Regions from separate parts of the Allobosea sp. P4_E12 genome, predicted to be linked through region 1. Evidence: predicted binding sites of a transcription regulator. Region 1 holds the regulator's gene; each other region holds the start of a gene.
What was found. The regulator PhoB, encoded in region 1, activates phosphate uptake and scavenging genes when phosphate is short. The targets are predictions, from matches to a motif close to TGTCATNNANCTGTCAT.
Positions count from the first base shown of each region.

Region 1 (3,810 bases):
CGGCATCCGCCTCTATGAGAAGCCGCCGAAATCCGAGCTCGATGACCGCGTCGAAGGTGCGCTGCGCCGCTCCGCGCTCTGGGACGAGGTCAAGGACAAGCTGAAGACCTCCGGCATGGGCCTGTCCGGCGGCCAGCAGCAGCGCCTCTGCATTGCGCGGACCATTGCCCAGAAGCCGGAAGTCATCCTGTTCGACGAGCCGACCTCGGCGCTCGATCCGATCTCGACCGGCAAGATCGAGGACCTGCTCGAGCAGCTCAAGACCGACTTCACCATCGTCATCGTCACCCACAACATGCAGCAGGCGGCGCGTATCTCGCAGTACACCGCCTTCATGTATCTCGGTGAGGTGATCGAATTCGACGCCACCAACACCATTTTCATGAACCCGCACAAGAAGCAGACGCAGGACTACGTCACCGGCCGCTTCGGCTGAACCGGCGCCCAGCCTTCCAACTGCTTTGCCGACAAAGGATACGCCGCGATGACTGATCACATCGTCCGCTCATATGATGCCGATCTCGAGGGGATCCGCCGCAGCCTGGCCGAGATGGGGGGCATGTCGGAGCGCATGCTCGGCGATTCGACGGTCGCCCTGGTGCGCCGCGACACCGGTCTGGCGCAGAAGGTCATCAGCGCCGACCAGCGCCTCGACAATCTGCAGCGCGAGGTCGAGGAGAAGGCGGTGCTCACCATCGCCCGGCGCCAGCCGCTCGCCAACGACCTGCGCGAGCTGATCTCCGCCATCCGCATCGCCGCCGATATCGAGCGTGTCGGCGATCTCGCCAAGAATATCGCCAAGCGCGCGGTCGCCATCTCCGGCCAGTTCCAGCCGCCGTCGCGCGCGGTCGTCGGCCTCGAGCATATGAGCCGCCTGGTTCAGGCCCAGCTCAAGGACGTGCTCGACGCTTACGCCGTCAGCAACGAGCAGAAGGCCATGGAGGTCTGGCGCCGCGACGATGAGATCGACGCGCTCTATACCTCGCTCTTCCGCGAGCTGCTCACCTATATGATGGAAGACCCGCGCAACATCACCTTCTGCACGCATCTCCTGTTCTGCGCCAAGAATGTCGAGCGCATCGGCGACCACACCACCAACATCGCCGAGACGATCCACTATCTCGTCACGGGCGAAGCCTTGGACGCAGCCCGCCCGAAGCTCGACACGACCAATATCCTTCTGGACGCCGCCACCGGTGAGTGACCGGCGCCCGACACCTTTGGGACCGAGTGAGACATGCCTGCACGCATCCTGATCGTTGAGGACGAAGAGCCGCTGACCCTGTTGCTGCGCTACAATCTCGAAGCCGAGGGCTTCGAGGTCGACAGCGTCGCGCGTGGCGACGATGCCGAGCTGCATCTGCGCGATCATACGCCGGACCTCGTGCTGCTCGACTGGATGCTGCCGGGCCTTTCCGGCATCGAGCTCTGCCGGAGGCTGCGGACCCGTCGCGATACCGAGCGGGTGCCGATCATCATGCTCACCGCCCGCGGCGAGGAAACCGAGCGTGTGCGCGGCCTCGCCACCGGGGCCGACGACTATGTCGTCAAGCCGTTCTCGCTGCCCGAGCTGATCGCCCGCATCCAGGCGTTGCTACGCCGCGCCAAGCCGGGTCATGTCGCCGGCCTGTTGGCCGCCGGCGATCTCGAACTCGACCGCACCACCCGCCGTGTCCGCCGCTCAGGCAGCGAGCTGCATCTCGGCCCGACCGAGTTCCGCCTGCTCGAATTCCTGATGCAGGCGCCGGGGCGGGTCTATTCCCGGGCCCAGCTGCTCGACGCGGTCTGGGGCCGCGACGTCTATATCGACGAGCGCACCGTCGACGTCCATGTCGGCCGGCTGCGCAAGGCGATCACTCCTGACAACGCCAAGGACCCGCTGCGGACCGTGCGCGGTGCCGGCTATGCCTTCGACGAGACCTTTGCGCGGAGCTGAGACTTGGATCATCGGGGACTTGGATCATCGGGCCGGATATCGAATCCGCCCGACGATCTAACCGTCTATGGTTGCATCGGCCTTCCCGAAAACCGCAATCCACCTTTCGGGCCGATACCCTAGCGCGGCCCTGCGATAATAATCGCCGCGCCGGCGAGGCAGATCAGCCCACCGATAATGTCCCAGCGGTCGGGGCGAAAGCCTTCCACGGCCCAGAGCCAGGCGAGCGAACTGACGATGTAGACGCCGCCATAGGCGGCATAGGCCCGTCCGGCGGCTTCGCTCTCCGCCAGCGTCAGCAGCCAGGCGAACAGGGCGAGCGAAAACAGTCCGGGTACGAGCCACCAGATGGGCTTGTCGAGCCGGAGCCAGCCCCAGAACGCGAAACAGCCGGCGATTTCGAGAATGGCTGCGCCGAAATAGGCGGCGATGGTCGGCATGGTTCCTCCCTGTCGATGGCCTTCGGGGCGGGATTACCCTTGACTGCAGGGCGCGCTGACGGCAAGCCGGACCGATGCCCACACATCACGTCGCCATTATTGGAGCAGGGCCCTCCGGGCTGATCGCGGCCGAGCGCCTTGCGGCAGCCGGGGACACCGTCACGATCTACGATCGCATGCCCTCGCCGGCCCGCAAATTCCTGCTGGCCGGGCGCGGCGGATTGAACCTTACCCATTCCGAACCGCTCGACAGGTTCCTGCCCCGCTATCGCGATGCGCAAGCCTGGCTGGAGCCGGCCATTCGCGCCTTCCCGCCACAATCCCTGCGCGACTGGGCCGATGCGCTCGGGCAGGACACGTTCGTCGGCAGCAGCGGCCGCGTCTTCCCGCGCGCCATGAAGGCCTCGCCCCTGCTGCGGGCATGGCTGCGCCGGCTCGATGGTCTCGGCGTCGCCTTCGCGCCTGGGCAGCGCTGGACCGGCTGGAGCGAAGCGGGAGCTCTGACGTTCCGGAGCCGCGATGGCGCCGATGTCGAGGCGCGGCCCGACGCGACGCTGCTCGCGCTCGGCGGTGCGAGCTGGCCACGGCTGGGTTCGGATGGTGGCTGGGCACCCTTGTTGGCGGCGCGCGGCGTTGCGATCGCGCCGCTGCGCCCGGCCAATGGCGGTTTCACGGTCGATTGGTCCCAGACCATGCGAGAGCGTTTTGCCGGAGTACCGTTGAAGCGCATCGTCCTGAGCTTCGGCGGCCAATCCGTGCCCGGCGAGGCGATGATCGATGCGACGGGTCTGGAAGGCGGCGCGGTCTATGCACTCTCTGCCCCGATTCGCGAGACGATCCTGCGCGAGGGCAGGGCGGTCATCACCATCGATCTGCGGCCCGATCACGAGGCGGCACTGCTGGTCCAGCGCCTCGCGCATCGTCGCAAGGGCGTGACGCTGAGCAATCATCTGCGCAAGGCTGCAGGTCTTGCTCCATCCGCGATTGCGCTGCTGCGCGAAGCGGCGAAGGGGCCACTCCCCGAAGACGCGGAGAGGCTGGCCGCACTGATCAAGGCCGCGCCTCTGGTGCTCACCGGTCTCAGACCGATCGAGCGGGCGATCTCCACCGCCGGTGGCGTCGCCGCGGCCGAGGTCGAGGAAGGCTTCATGCTGAAACGCTTGCCCGGTACCTTTGTCGCAGGCGAGATGCTGGATTGGGAGGCGCCGACCGGCGGCTATCTGCTGCAGGCCTGTTTCGCGACCGGAGTCGCAGCTGCAGCAGGGATTCAGGCCTGGCTCGCGGATAGCTGAACGATCGCCTCAGGAGATCGCGATGATCTCGACCGCCTCAGTGCCGATGCTGACGCTCTCGCCAATGCCCTTGCCCATCAGCGCGCTCGCCAACGGCGCGACATAGGGCAGCGTTCCGTGTGCCGGATCGGCCTCGTCCTCG
Region 1 covers NZ_JBFUIY010000008.1:131,196-135,005, reverse strand. Annotated here, with positions in the region: gene pstB (phosphate ABC transporter ATP-binding protein PstB) at 1-436, shown strand, start outside; gene phoU (phosphate signaling complex protein PhoU) at 485-1,204, shown strand; gene phoB (phosphate regulon transcriptional regulator PhoB) at 1,238-1,936, shown strand; gene AC1DW9_RS12610 (YnfA family protein) at 2,056-2,376, opposite strand; gene AC1DW9_RS12605 (TIGR03862 family flavoprotein) at 2,451-3,668, shown strand; gene greA (transcription elongation factor GreA) at 3,678-3,810, opposite strand, start outside.

Region 2 (3,810 bases), on a different contig from region 1:
CTGGCGCCATTGGCGCATCCCGATGCGGCCCGATCACGGCCATGAACTGCTCGACGATATCGGCAAGGGCAGCTTCCCGGGCTATCCGGCCGTCGGCCGCCTGCGCGGCCTCGCGGAGCTGCGCGGCGTGATGGCCACCCTGACCAGCCTGCGCGGCTACGACGCCTGATCAGGCCAGGGACGCTACTTAGGCCAGAAGACGCTGATCGGCGAGCTGCACCAGCTTGCCGCCAGCAATCGTCGCAACGACGCGCGGCTGCGGCGCATCCTCGACGATGATCAGATCCGCCCGCCTGCCCGGCGCAATGACGCCGCGATCGGCCAGGCCAAGGGCTTCCGCCGGGGCCTCGGAAACCAGCCTCCAGGCCTCGGGAAAGCTCGCCGTGCCGTTGCGCGCCAGCATGAAGGGCGCCAGCAGCAGCGCCGGATAATAGTAATCCGACGCCAGAATGGTGCAGAGCCGCTTGCCGACCATATCCTCGGCGGCCGGGCAGCCGGTATGCGAACCGCCGCGTACGACATTGGGCGCGCCGAACACCGTCGCCTCGTCATGCGCGACCGCCTCGCGCGCCGTCGCCTCATCCATCGGGAACTCCGCCACGGTCACGCCGAGCGAGCGATACCAACGCCGCATGTCCGGGCTCATGTCGTCATGCGAGAGCGTCGGAATGCCGGCGGCCAGCGAGGCCTTCGCCAGCCGCGCGACCGATTCCGGCACGTCGTCGCCGCGGTCATGGGCGTTCTGCGCCAGGGCCATGAAGTCGGCATGTGAGAGGCCGGTGCGCTCGACCATCTTGGCGACCTTGTCCGGCCGGGTCGTCTCCTTGAGGATCCCGCCGGTATGGTCGTTGAAGGCCAGCACTCCGACGCGCCCCGCCTGCAGCCACTCGATAATCTCGGCCTCGGCATCGAGGTTGAAGGTCTCGTGGCGCAAATGAAATCGGGTATCGGCCCCAAGTTCCGGCCCGAGCCGTGCAATCGCCTCGACCAGGCGCCGCGCATTACCGGCTCCGCGCAGGCCGGGTTCCCAGGACCAGGTGACGCCGTGGAAGGCCGTGGTGATACCGCAGCTCAGCATGGCGCGATCGGCATCGCGCAGAGCGAGATCGATATCGAACGACACGCGCGGTCGCGGCATGATGTGCCGCTCGAAGGCATCACCATGACAATCGACCATGCCCGGCAGGACGAGCAGGCCGGTGGCGTCCAGGCGCAAGGCGCCGGCAGGAGGAGACGCATCGAGCGCAGCGATGGACGATCCATCGGTGACGAGATCGGCACGGGTGAGCGCGGCGGTCAGAACTGTTCCGCCCGTGATATGAAGTGACACGCCCGCCTCCGCCGCAGCCCCTGGGAGGGCGCGCTTGACGGGTCAGCATGACGGCAGAATGACAAGCGGGCCGGTCAGGATGGCGTCCGGCCTTGTTCAACGCACCGAGACCGGCGACAACGTCATCGACCGGGCGGCCTTCCGCAAAGCCGGCATCGTCCACTGCGATCAGCAAGCGGCGGCATCGGCGAGGCGCAGGACGGTGACGCTCCGGCCCAGGATCATTTCAAGACCTCGGTCGCGGTGATGATGGAACGGGCGATGTCGACCAGCTTGCGCTTCTCGTTCATCGCGGTGCGGCGCATCAGGGCATAGGCCTCCGCTTCGGGGAGCCCCTTGAGGCGCATGACGATCCCCTTGGCATGATCGATCAGCGCGCGGTCGTCGCGCTGCGACCGCACCTCGTCCAGCCCCTCGCGCAGCTTCGAGGCAGCGTCGAAGCGACTGATGCAGGCCTGGAGGATCGGCTTGAGCGCCGCCCGGTTCAGCCCGTCGACGGCATAGACCGCGACCCCTGCCTCGACGGCCGCCTCGATCAAGGCCGGATCCGGCGGCTCGACGAACAGGGTGACCGGCCGCTTCGGGCGCTGGCTGACCAAAAATGCCTCAGCCAGCGCATGATGGTCGGGGCTCGCGAGATCGATCACGACTACATCGGGGTCATGTGACTCAACGCTAGTGACTTGCCCGTTTGTCGCACCGATTTGGACGAGATCGGTAAAGCCCGCCTCGCGCAAGCCCTCGTCGAGAATGGCAGCCCGGACCGGGTTGGCGTCGACGATCAGAATTTTCAACGCAGGTGTCATGAGCCACGACGCCTAACGCAGTGAGGATAAGGCCCGTCCTCAGCCCGACAGGATTGCGACACCTGCCAGAATGAAACCACCACCGGCGATGCGGGCAAGCTGCGGCATCCGCACCGCAAGCTGGCCCGCAAGAAGCAAGCCTACTCCATGCAGGGCAGATGTCGCGATCACAAAGCCGATCGCATAGCTCACACCGCTGGCATCCTCCGGCATCTCGGCGCCATGGGCAAAGCCGTGGAAGATCGCGAAGATCCCGCAGGCAAGGGCGCCGGCAGCGAGCGGCGGCGCGAGATTGAGTGCGATGGCAAGCCCGAGGATGACGATGGAAAAGGCGATACCGACCTCCGCGCCTGGAAGCGGTCCGCCGGACATCGCCCAGAGCCCGGCCAGCGCCATGGCCGAAACGAAGGTGACGGGGTAGGCGATGCGCGCCCTGCCACCGACGAGCCCGGCCCAGAGGCCGACCGCGATCATCGCCAGCGCATGATCCAACCCGGTGAGCGGATGCTGCAGCCCGTGAACGAGACCATCTACGGAGCCCACTCCGGTATGGGCAAGGGCGGGTGCCGCCATCATCGTCACGAGCGACGCCAGGGCGCCCGTCAACCGCGTCAGCATGTTCGCCTCCTCTATCCCGGGGCGATCGCCTTCAGGCCGCCCACGGTCTCGATGAAATCCACCACCGCATCGACGCCCTCGCCCTCCCGCGTATTGGTGAAGACGAAGGGTCGCTTGCCCCGCATGGTTCTTGAGTCCCGGTCCATCACAGCAAGATCCGCGCCAACATGCGGAGCGAGATCGGTCTTGTTGATGACGAGCAGGTCCGAGCGGGTGATGCCCGGGCCGCCCTTGCGCGGGATCTTCTCGCCGGCTGCGACATCGATCACGTAGATCGTCAGATCGGCGAGTTCGGGCGAGAAGGTCGCCGCCAGATTATCTCCGCCGGACTCGATCAGGATCAGGTCGAGCGCGGGAAATTTGCCGCGCATTTCGTCGACCGCGGCGAGGTTGATCGAACAATCCTCGCGGATCGCGGTATGCGGGCAGCCGCCGGTCTCGACGCCCATGATGCGCTCCTCGGGCAGAGCCCCTGCGACGGTCAGGAGACGCGCATCCTCCTTGGTGTAGATGTCATTGGTGATGGCGCAGAGATCGTAACGATCGCGCATGCGCTTGCAGAGCACCTCCATCAGGGCGGTCTTGCCGGAACCGACCGGGCCGCCGATGCCGACGCGCAAGGGGCCGTGGGGAGAGCGGGTCATGAGCGGAACAGCCTCGAATACTGGGTTTCGTGGCGCAGGGACGCAAGGTCCGAGCGCAGCGCGCAGCCGCCGAGATCAGCGAGCGTCGCGGTTTCCGCGCGCGTGGCAGCCGCATGCAAGGACGGCACCAGCCCAGCCGTAATCCTCTGCCCGTCGGTCTGTCCGATGACGCCGAGCCTGACCGAGGCCGAAACCAGATTGGCGACGAAGGCGAGGCTGTAAGCTTCCAGGGCCGGGCGCAGCGGCACGTCATGGCCGCTGGCGGCGGACGCGACCGCAATGGGATAGGCGACGTCGCCCTCCCAGGCAGCGCGGAGCCGATCAAATGCCGCGCAGGGCCAGGCGGCGCGAACGGCCGCGACGAACGCATTGCCCTGCGTCACCGTTTCCAGCCGCCGCTCCGCGGAGTTCG
Region 2 covers NZ_JBFUIY010000017.1:147,841-151,650, forward strand. Annotated here, with positions in the region: gene uxuA (mannonate dehydratase) at 1-169, shown strand, start outside; gene AC1DW9_RS21910 (alpha-D-ribose 1-methylphosphonate 5-triphosphate diphosphatase) at 188-1,330, opposite strand; gene AC1DW9_RS21915 (ANTAR domain-containing response regulator) at 1,552-2,136, opposite strand; gene AC1DW9_RS21920 (HupE/UreJ family protein) at 2,176-2,754, opposite strand; gene ureG (urease accessory protein UreG) at 2,766-3,398, opposite strand; gene AC1DW9_RS21930 (urease accessory protein UreF) at 3,395-3,810, opposite strand, start outside.
Region 2: the regulator PhoB is predicted to act here: its motif matches at 1,378-1,394, upstream of AC1DW9_RS21910 (alpha-D-ribose 1-methylphosphonate 5-triphosphate diphosphatase).

Region 3 (3,810 bases), on a different contig from region 1:
TCGCGAGCGCGCTCGTCCTGGCGCTGGTCGCCCTGTTCATCGGTTGGGAATCGGTGATGCGGCTTGTCCAGCCGGTGCCGATCGTCTTCGGGCAGGCGATTGCCGTCGCGGTTCTGGGCCTTGCGGTCAATCTCGCCAGCGCCTGGTTGCTGAAGGGCGAACACGGACATGACCATGGCCCTGCGCATCACCATGACCATCACCATCATGCGCATGGTGGCGCGGACCACAATCACCATCATGACCACCACGCCGGGAGTGGGCGGGATCATAATCTCCAGGCGGCCTATCTGCATGTGCTGGCGGATGCCTTCACCTCCGTGCTTGCCATCGTCGCGCTGCTCGGCGGCAGCCTCTATGGCTGGGTCTGGCTCGACCCGGCGGTGGGCATCGTCGGCGCGCTGGTGATCGCGCATTGGTCGTTCGGATTGCTGCGCGCCTCGGGAGCGGTGCTGCTCGATACTGTGCCCGACAAGGCTCTCGCCGCCGGCATCGAGGCGCGACTCACCGCCGAGGGCGCAGAGGTTGCCGACCTGCATCTCTGGCAGGTTGGGCCAGGGCATTGCTCGGCGATCGTCTCGGTCGTGGCCACTGATCCGAAGCCGCCCGCAGCCTACAAGGCACTGCTCGCCGGGTTGCCGATGCTGTCCCATGTCACCGTCGAGGTGAACCCGCGCATCGCCGCGCTGTGATGCATCAGGAGCCCGCCCGGGCTCAGTGGATCATGTCGCGGCGCTTGAGCAGTAGATACACGCTGAGCGCTGCCAGGGCGCACAGGATCACGACATAGACAAAGCCCCATTCGTTCTCGAGGAAGGGCAGGCCCTTGGTGTTGACGCCGAACAGGCCGGTGATCAGCGTCGCCGGCATCAGCGTCGCGGTCAGGATCGAGAGCACATAGAGATGGCTGTTGGTCTGGGCGGTCAGGCGCGAGGCAATCTCGTCCTGCAGCAGGCGGGCGCGCTGCTGCACGATCTGGACGTCGGTCAGCATGGTGTCGACGCGCTGCAGCAGGCGGCTGGCGGCGCTCTTCACGGTCTCCGGCGCAGCCCGTGTCGAGGCATTTTCGGAGAAGCGACGGAAGAGCTGGTGCAGGCCGTTGAGCTGGCGGTGCAGCCTCACCGTCCGCCGGCGGATCAACCCTAACCGGCGAGCCTCGTCGCTGACGCGCTCGTCGATGACATGGTCCTCGATCGAGTCGGTGTCCTCTGTCAGCTGCATCACCGCTTCGGCCACATCCTCGATGACGAACTCGATGATGCGCTCGAACAGCATCACCGGCGAGCTCGCCCGGTAGCCGGCCTCCAAGGCGTCGCGCGTCAGGCGCGTTGCCTGCATGGCCTGTCTCCGACCTGTCAGCAGAAACCGGTCGGCGATGATCCAGTGCAGCATGCCCATCTCGTCGGCGGGGCTGTCGACCTCGCGGATCTGGTCGAAGGTAATGCCCCAGGCGAAGTCACGATTGTGATGGAGGCGCTGGTGATCGTCCTGGGTCAGGAACAGGGTCTGCGCCTCGGCGGGCAGAGCGGTGCAATCGGCGACCCATTGCTTGGCGCGGCCATGCACGAGATCGAGATGGATCCAGACGAACTCGGCCTCGGGGAGGGCAAGGTCGGGCATCTCGCGGCGAGGAAGGAGATGCGCACGGCCGTCGGAATCAAAATGGTAGACCCAGACGAACCCGGCCCGGGATTGCAGATCATGGAGCATTCCGGCCACGCCCTGGCGGGCGATTTCTCATCAGAGGTTGCGCTGCCCGGGATCAGGGCGCGCGTCTCATGACAGCTTCGTGACAGCGCAGCGGGTGCCGCAAAGTCAATCGCGGGCGAGAGAGCCGGTCACTTGTGGATCACGGTTGGCGGTCGCCTTGCCCGGGACGCGCGCGGGAGGCAGCATCTTGAGCGTCGCGCCTCCGGCAGCCTGCGGCGCCTTGGAGCCGGCCGATGTCGCAGGTGCGCGGTTGCCGGCAACCTTCGGCTCGCCACCCCGCCACTTCCGGGCGCCGATGTCGAAACGGCCCTCGCGCCAGGCTGCGAATTCCCGCTCGGACCCGAAGAACGCGTTGCGGTCGACATCGCCGGTTATGCCGGGCACGCGTCCTGTGGTGGTGAACTGCCAGAATTCCCATTTGCTACGCTCATAGCGATGGCGCAGTGGGGCCGCGGTTGAGCGCAGCCAGTAGGGATGATCGTTGAACTCGCCTTCCAGCACATCCTCGTGGAAGGTGATGTCGGTATAGATGATCGGCTTCTTGCCAGTGTGTTCCTGCAGGCCCTTCAGCATCTCGCTGATCTTGGCCAGCGCCTTCTCGCGCGGGATCTTCTTGCCGCAGCTCTCCGACTCGCCGTTCCATTCGACATCGAGCACAGGCGGCAGGGCATCCGGGTCCTTCGGGATATGCCGCTTGAACCAGCGCACCTGATCCTTGGCCGGGCGGCACCAATAGACGAAATGGTAGGCACCGCGCGCTACGCCGGCCTTCTTCGCCCCCTCCCAGTTCTTGCGGAAATTGGGGTCGAGGTGGTCGCCGCCCTCGGTCGCCTTGATGAAGGCAAAGCGGGTGCCGGCATCCTTGACCTTGGCCCAGTCGATCTCGCCCTGCCAGCGCGAAATGTCGATGCCCTGGATAGCCTGGCGGCGTGCATCGCGGACGCCGTGATGGGGCGAGGCGTCGCCCTTCTTGGGATAGAGCGCGAGGGCAGGGCCGGAGCAGCCGAGTGCAAGGCCGAGAACTGCAAGAAAGCACCGCAGTCCCTTGTACTCGGTCTTCATACGCGCCGGCATCCGCCCCTCCTGCATGCAAACAGTGGTGCGGCAGTCGTGGTTAAGGCGCGGTAAGCGTTCGCTCGGATGCGAGCGGATGATTTCAGGGTTGGTTAACCGGCGCGCCCGCTATCCGCCGATCTGCAGCGAGGACGGCACCGGCTGCAGCGCGCCGGGTATGACCGGGGCGGGCGGAGCCTGGCTGACCGGAGGCTCGAATTCCGGATCATTGACGATGCTGGGGCTGGGTTGCGCCGGAGAGGCGCGCCGCTTGGTCCACTGCCTCCGGCCGATGTCGAACTCGCCGTTGATCCAGCCGATGAACTGCTCTTCGTCGCCGAAGAACGCGTTGCGGTCGACATCGCCCCTGATGCCCGGCACGCGGCCGGTCGTGGTGAATTGCCAGAAGGCCCAGGGGCGGTTCTCGTAGCGTGTCTCGGGCTTCGCTGCCGTCGAGCGGATCCAGTAGGGATATTCGTTGAACTGCCCTTCCAGCACGTCCTTATGGAAGGTGATGTCGGTATAGATGATCGGCTTCTTGCCGGTGAGCTGCTCGAGCTCGGTCAGCATCAGCTGGATCTTCTCCAGTGCCAGCGAGCGGTCGATCTTCTGCGGGCAGGTCTTGGAATGGCCATTCCACTCGACATCGAGCACCGGCGGCAAGGCGCCGGGGTCGTTCGGGATATGCTGCTTGAACCAGACTGCCTGCTCATGGGCGGGGCGGCACCAGAAGACGAAGTGGTAGGCTCCGCGCGGCACGCCGGCCCGGCGCGCGCCTTCCCAGTTGCGCAGAAAGGAGGGGTCGATGTGGTCGCCGCCCTCCGTCGCCTTCATGTAGACGAAGCGGGTGCCGGCGCCCTTGACCGCGGCCCAGTCGATCTCGCCTTGCCAGCGCGAGATATCGATGCCCTGGACGGCATAGTTCAGGGCGCTCGCGACGCCGGGATGCGGCCGGGCATCGCCCTTCTGCGGATATCGGCCCTCGAACGCCACGCAGCCGCCAAGGACCGCGAGCGCGGCGACGGCGACGGCGAGAAATGGGGCTGA
Region 3 covers NZ_JBFUIY010000034.1:36,703-40,512, forward strand. Annotated here, with positions in the region: gene dmeF (CDF family Co(II)/Ni(II) efflux transporter DmeF) at 1-692, shown strand, start outside; gene AC1DW9_RS29715 (CorA family divalent cation transporter) at 715-1,710, opposite strand; gene AC1DW9_RS29720 (glycoside hydrolase family 25 protein) at 1,816-2,784, opposite strand; gene AC1DW9_RS29725 (glycoside hydrolase family 25 protein) at 2,893-3,810, opposite strand, start outside.
Region 3: the regulator PhoB is predicted to act here: its motif matches at 1,779-1,795, upstream of AC1DW9_RS29715 (CorA family divalent cation transporter).

Region 4 (3,810 bases), on a different contig from region 1:
CGACGGCGTCACGTCGTTCTGCTCGGGGCTCTTGTAGAGCTGGACGGTCTCCCCGTCATAGGAGCAGATTGCGCTGTTGGTGGTGCCCAGATCAATGCCGACGTAGTGGCTCATCTTCCAACCTTCTTGAGCATGACCGTGCCCATGCGCAGCAGGCCGGCAGAATTCATCACGATCGGATCGATCGTTTCCGCGACGACCAAGGTGTCGTCTGGTCCAAAATCGGCAATATTGAGGGGCGTGGCGGCGGTCCCGGTGTCGAATTGCTGGCCTTCGAGGTTCACCAGGCGCATTCCCGATGCTCCCAGGCAGCTTTCGACCTTTCCGAGGAAATATCGATGCTGGTTCGTGAACCGTGTTGCTTCCAGTGGGTCCAGCTTGGACAACGCTCGCCCGAAGAGCTTCTGGAAACGCCAACTTTCAAGTGCGAGCTCAAGAAGCGCGTCCTCGGCCCTGTTGGCCGCCTGATCGGGATCCATCGACATTTCCGTAGGGTAAGACGGCTCTTGGCATGACCGGCGCAGCCGGAAATAGCCACACGCTAGAATTGTATGAGATTCGTATTCGACTGCAATGGCTTGCTCACGCTCTTCCCCTTCGCAAACCGATGAGGCGCACTTGCTCGGCGCATGGGCCGCATGGCGAGATTGGCCTTCCCCGAGCACGGACAGAGTCGGAAGGCTGAATACCTGCAAGCGGCTGCATTTCAGCAGCGTCAGGCCTCGCCCTGATCCGTGCGCCCCGTGCGAGAACGCCAGCACCGGCAAAAATGACGGTGACTCGTGCGAGGAACTTGCCTCTAGCAGTCAGACGGCGTCGTGGCGCGGAGCATCACATCGGACTCGATGATGATCCGTTGCTGCGCGTTGCGGCCGGCGAACCCGGTCGAGTTGGAGGCGATGCGACTCGCCCAGGAGCCAGCTCTGACGATCGAGCATCTCCAGATTGGCGGGGCACAGACGAGCTGCACGCTGCCGCTCGACATGCCCCTGCCTTCGGCCGCGCTCGTCGCCCTGGTGCGGCGCGATGGCGAGGTGCCTCAGGCGCCGACAGGGCTGAAGGCGCCGTTTCGGCGGCCTCAACGGCCGCAGCAACACGGTGCTGTTCTGGGAGCCGGCGGCGCATGGCGGCGCGCAGCTCTTCGACGTGCTCTGGAGCGCGACGGAAAACGGGCCGTGGCAGGTCATCAACCCGGTCGGGTTGCTGTCGAGCGTTTACCTGCATGCGACCCAATCAGAGGGGCATTATCGCGTCGGGGCGCGGGACCTGTTCGGCCGGACCAGCCAGGAGTCGACGACGATCAAGGCCTGAGCCGATCCCTCACCTGGGAAGGAAGAGCTTCGATCCCTGCGGCGTGCCAAACCGGCCGTTGCGCCGGAACGCCGACTGACACCGACCGCGACACGACGCGCGGTCGGCGTCAGCAGCGCCAGGATCGCGTGCGCGATGTGGTCGAGGCAGCGAGGCAAAGGGGCGCCAAGGCGGTTCCCTTGCACCTGGATGTCGGGCGCAGCGACAGCTTCGCGGCGTTCCGGGATGAGGCAACGGCAATGCTGCAGCGCGAATGGAACGCAGGCTCCTTCGACTACCTCGTCAACAATGCGGGCTTCGGACAGATGGCCCTGTTCGAGGACACCAGCGAGGAGCTCTTCGACTCCTTCATGCGGGTGCTGTTCAAGGGACCCTATTTTCTGACCCAGGCTCTGCTTCCAGTGCTTGCTGACGGCGGTGCCATCGTCAATGTGACGAGCAATTCGACCCTGCAGAGCGGCATGGAGCCGGGCTATTCCGCCTATGCATCGATGAAGGGCGGCCTGACCGTACTCACCCGCTACATGGCCAAGGAGTTCGGCCGCCGCGGCATCCGCGTGAACGCCGTTGCGCCGGGCGCCACCAGGACCCGGATCGGCGACGATGCGTTCGATCGCTATCCGGAGATCATTCAGTCCATCGTCGAGAAGACGGGGTTGGGGCGTCTCGGAGAGGCCAGCGATGTGGGCGCCGTGATCGCAGCCGTGCTCTCGGACGAATTCCGCTGGGTAACCGGACAGTCCATCGAAGCATCCGGCGGCGCCAGGTTGTCCTTCGCCTGCTAGGCGAAACCGCAGCGCCTCCTGAGGTCGAGCCACGATCGGCCCCTGGCAATCTCACACGGGCCGGCCATCGGGGCACGCGCTGGCGGCTCGGGACGCGCCCTCGCGTCGCTCATGCCCGGGACGCGGGCGTCGAGGTCGCCCGTCTTCGGAATGGTGCAACCGCGCATCGGTCGGGCAGGCCGTCCCTGGATGCCCTGTTGATGTTGGGGCAGGCGTGGTCGGATGGTATTCAACAACATGCAGGGCTGTCGCCATCCTGTCATGTGCGGCTGCAACTAGCTCACCCCATCCAAGGGATCACGGATTATCGGAGGTTGGGGATGCAACTGAGAACGCTTTGGCATGCGGTAGCAATTGGCAGCGCCTTCGCTGCGGCCCCTGTCGCCGCGCAGACGATCTATCCCATCAACCGTGCCGAAATCCTCGAGGGCTCGCGCTTCGACTTCAAGGTCGAGTTCCCGAACGCGCCGACCTCGGCCGATGTCGCGGTCACGATCAACGGCAAGCCGGCCGCCGAAATCTTCGGCAAGGCCACGACCTTCATGCAGAACGAGGAAGGCCAGAAGCATTCGGCGCTGTGGCTGCGTGGCGCGACGCTTCCGGCGGGCAATTATACCGTCGAGGCGAAGCAGGGAACCAACAAGGCGACGGTCAAATGGGAGGTCTTCGCCACCACCCAGCCGCGCCGCGCCAAGAACGTCATCCTCTTCATCGGTGACGGCATGTCGGTCGCCAACCGCACCGCGGCCCGCATTCTCTCCAAGGGCTGGGACGAAGGTCGCTACAATGGCGAGCTCGCCATGGACGACATGTCCAACATGGCGCTGATCTCGACCTCGGGCACGGACTCGATCGTGACCGACAGCGCCAATGCCGCCCATGCCTACACCACCGGCCATAAATCCTGCGTCAACGCACTCGGCGTCTACTGCGCCAAGAACGCCCTGACGCTCGACCATCCCAAGGTCGAGACCATCGCCGAGGTGATCAAGCGTCGCGGCAAGATGGCGATCGGCGTCGTCACCAACTCGGAAATCGAGGACGCGACCCCGGCTTCGATGGTGGCCCACACCCGCCGCCGCTCGGATTTCAACGACATCGTCAAGATGTTCCACGATGTGCAGCCCGACGTGATCATGGGCGGCGGCTCCCCGAACTTCCTGTCCAAGGCGACCCACGGTTCGAAGCGGACCGATGAGCTCGACTTCATCGCCAAGTTCAAGGAGGCGGGCTACACGCTCGCGACCACCAAGACGGAAATGAACGCGGCTGTCGCGGCCGGCTCGAAAAAGCTGCTCGGCCTCTACAACACCGGTAACATCGACGGCGCGTTCGATCTGCGGCTGACCAAGAAGGGCACGGTTTCGAAGTTCCCCGACCAGCCGGACGTGGTAGAGCAAACCAAGGCTGCGCTCGACATGCTCAAGGGCAACGAGGACGGTTTCTTCCTGATGGTCGAGTCGGCCCGCATCGACAAGTACAGCCATTCGCTCGACTGGGAGCGTTCGGTGTTCGATACGATCATGCTCGACAACGCGGTGAAGGTGGCGAAGGACTTCGCCGGCGACCGCAACGACACCCTGATCATCGTGGTGCCCGATCACGCCCATCCGATCTCGATCATCGGCACCTATGACGACGACCGTCCGGGCCAGCTCCTGCGCGACAAGCTCGGCGTCTACGCCGACTCCGTGCCGCCGAACTACGGCCCGCT
Region 4 covers NZ_JBFUIY010000013.1:39,386-43,195, reverse strand. Annotated here, with positions in the region: gene AC1DW9_RS17880 (Hsp70 family protein) at 1-114, opposite strand, end outside; gene AC1DW9_RS17875 (hypothetical protein) at 111-479, opposite strand; gene AC1DW9_RS17870 (hypothetical protein) at 1,099-1,311, shown strand; gene AC1DW9_RS17865 (SDR family NAD(P)-dependent oxidoreductase) at 1,233-2,096, shown strand; gene AC1DW9_RS17860 (alkaline phosphatase) at 2,417-3,810, shown strand, end outside.
Region 4: the regulator PhoB is predicted to act here: its motif matches at 2,343-2,359, upstream of AC1DW9_RS17860 (alkaline phosphatase).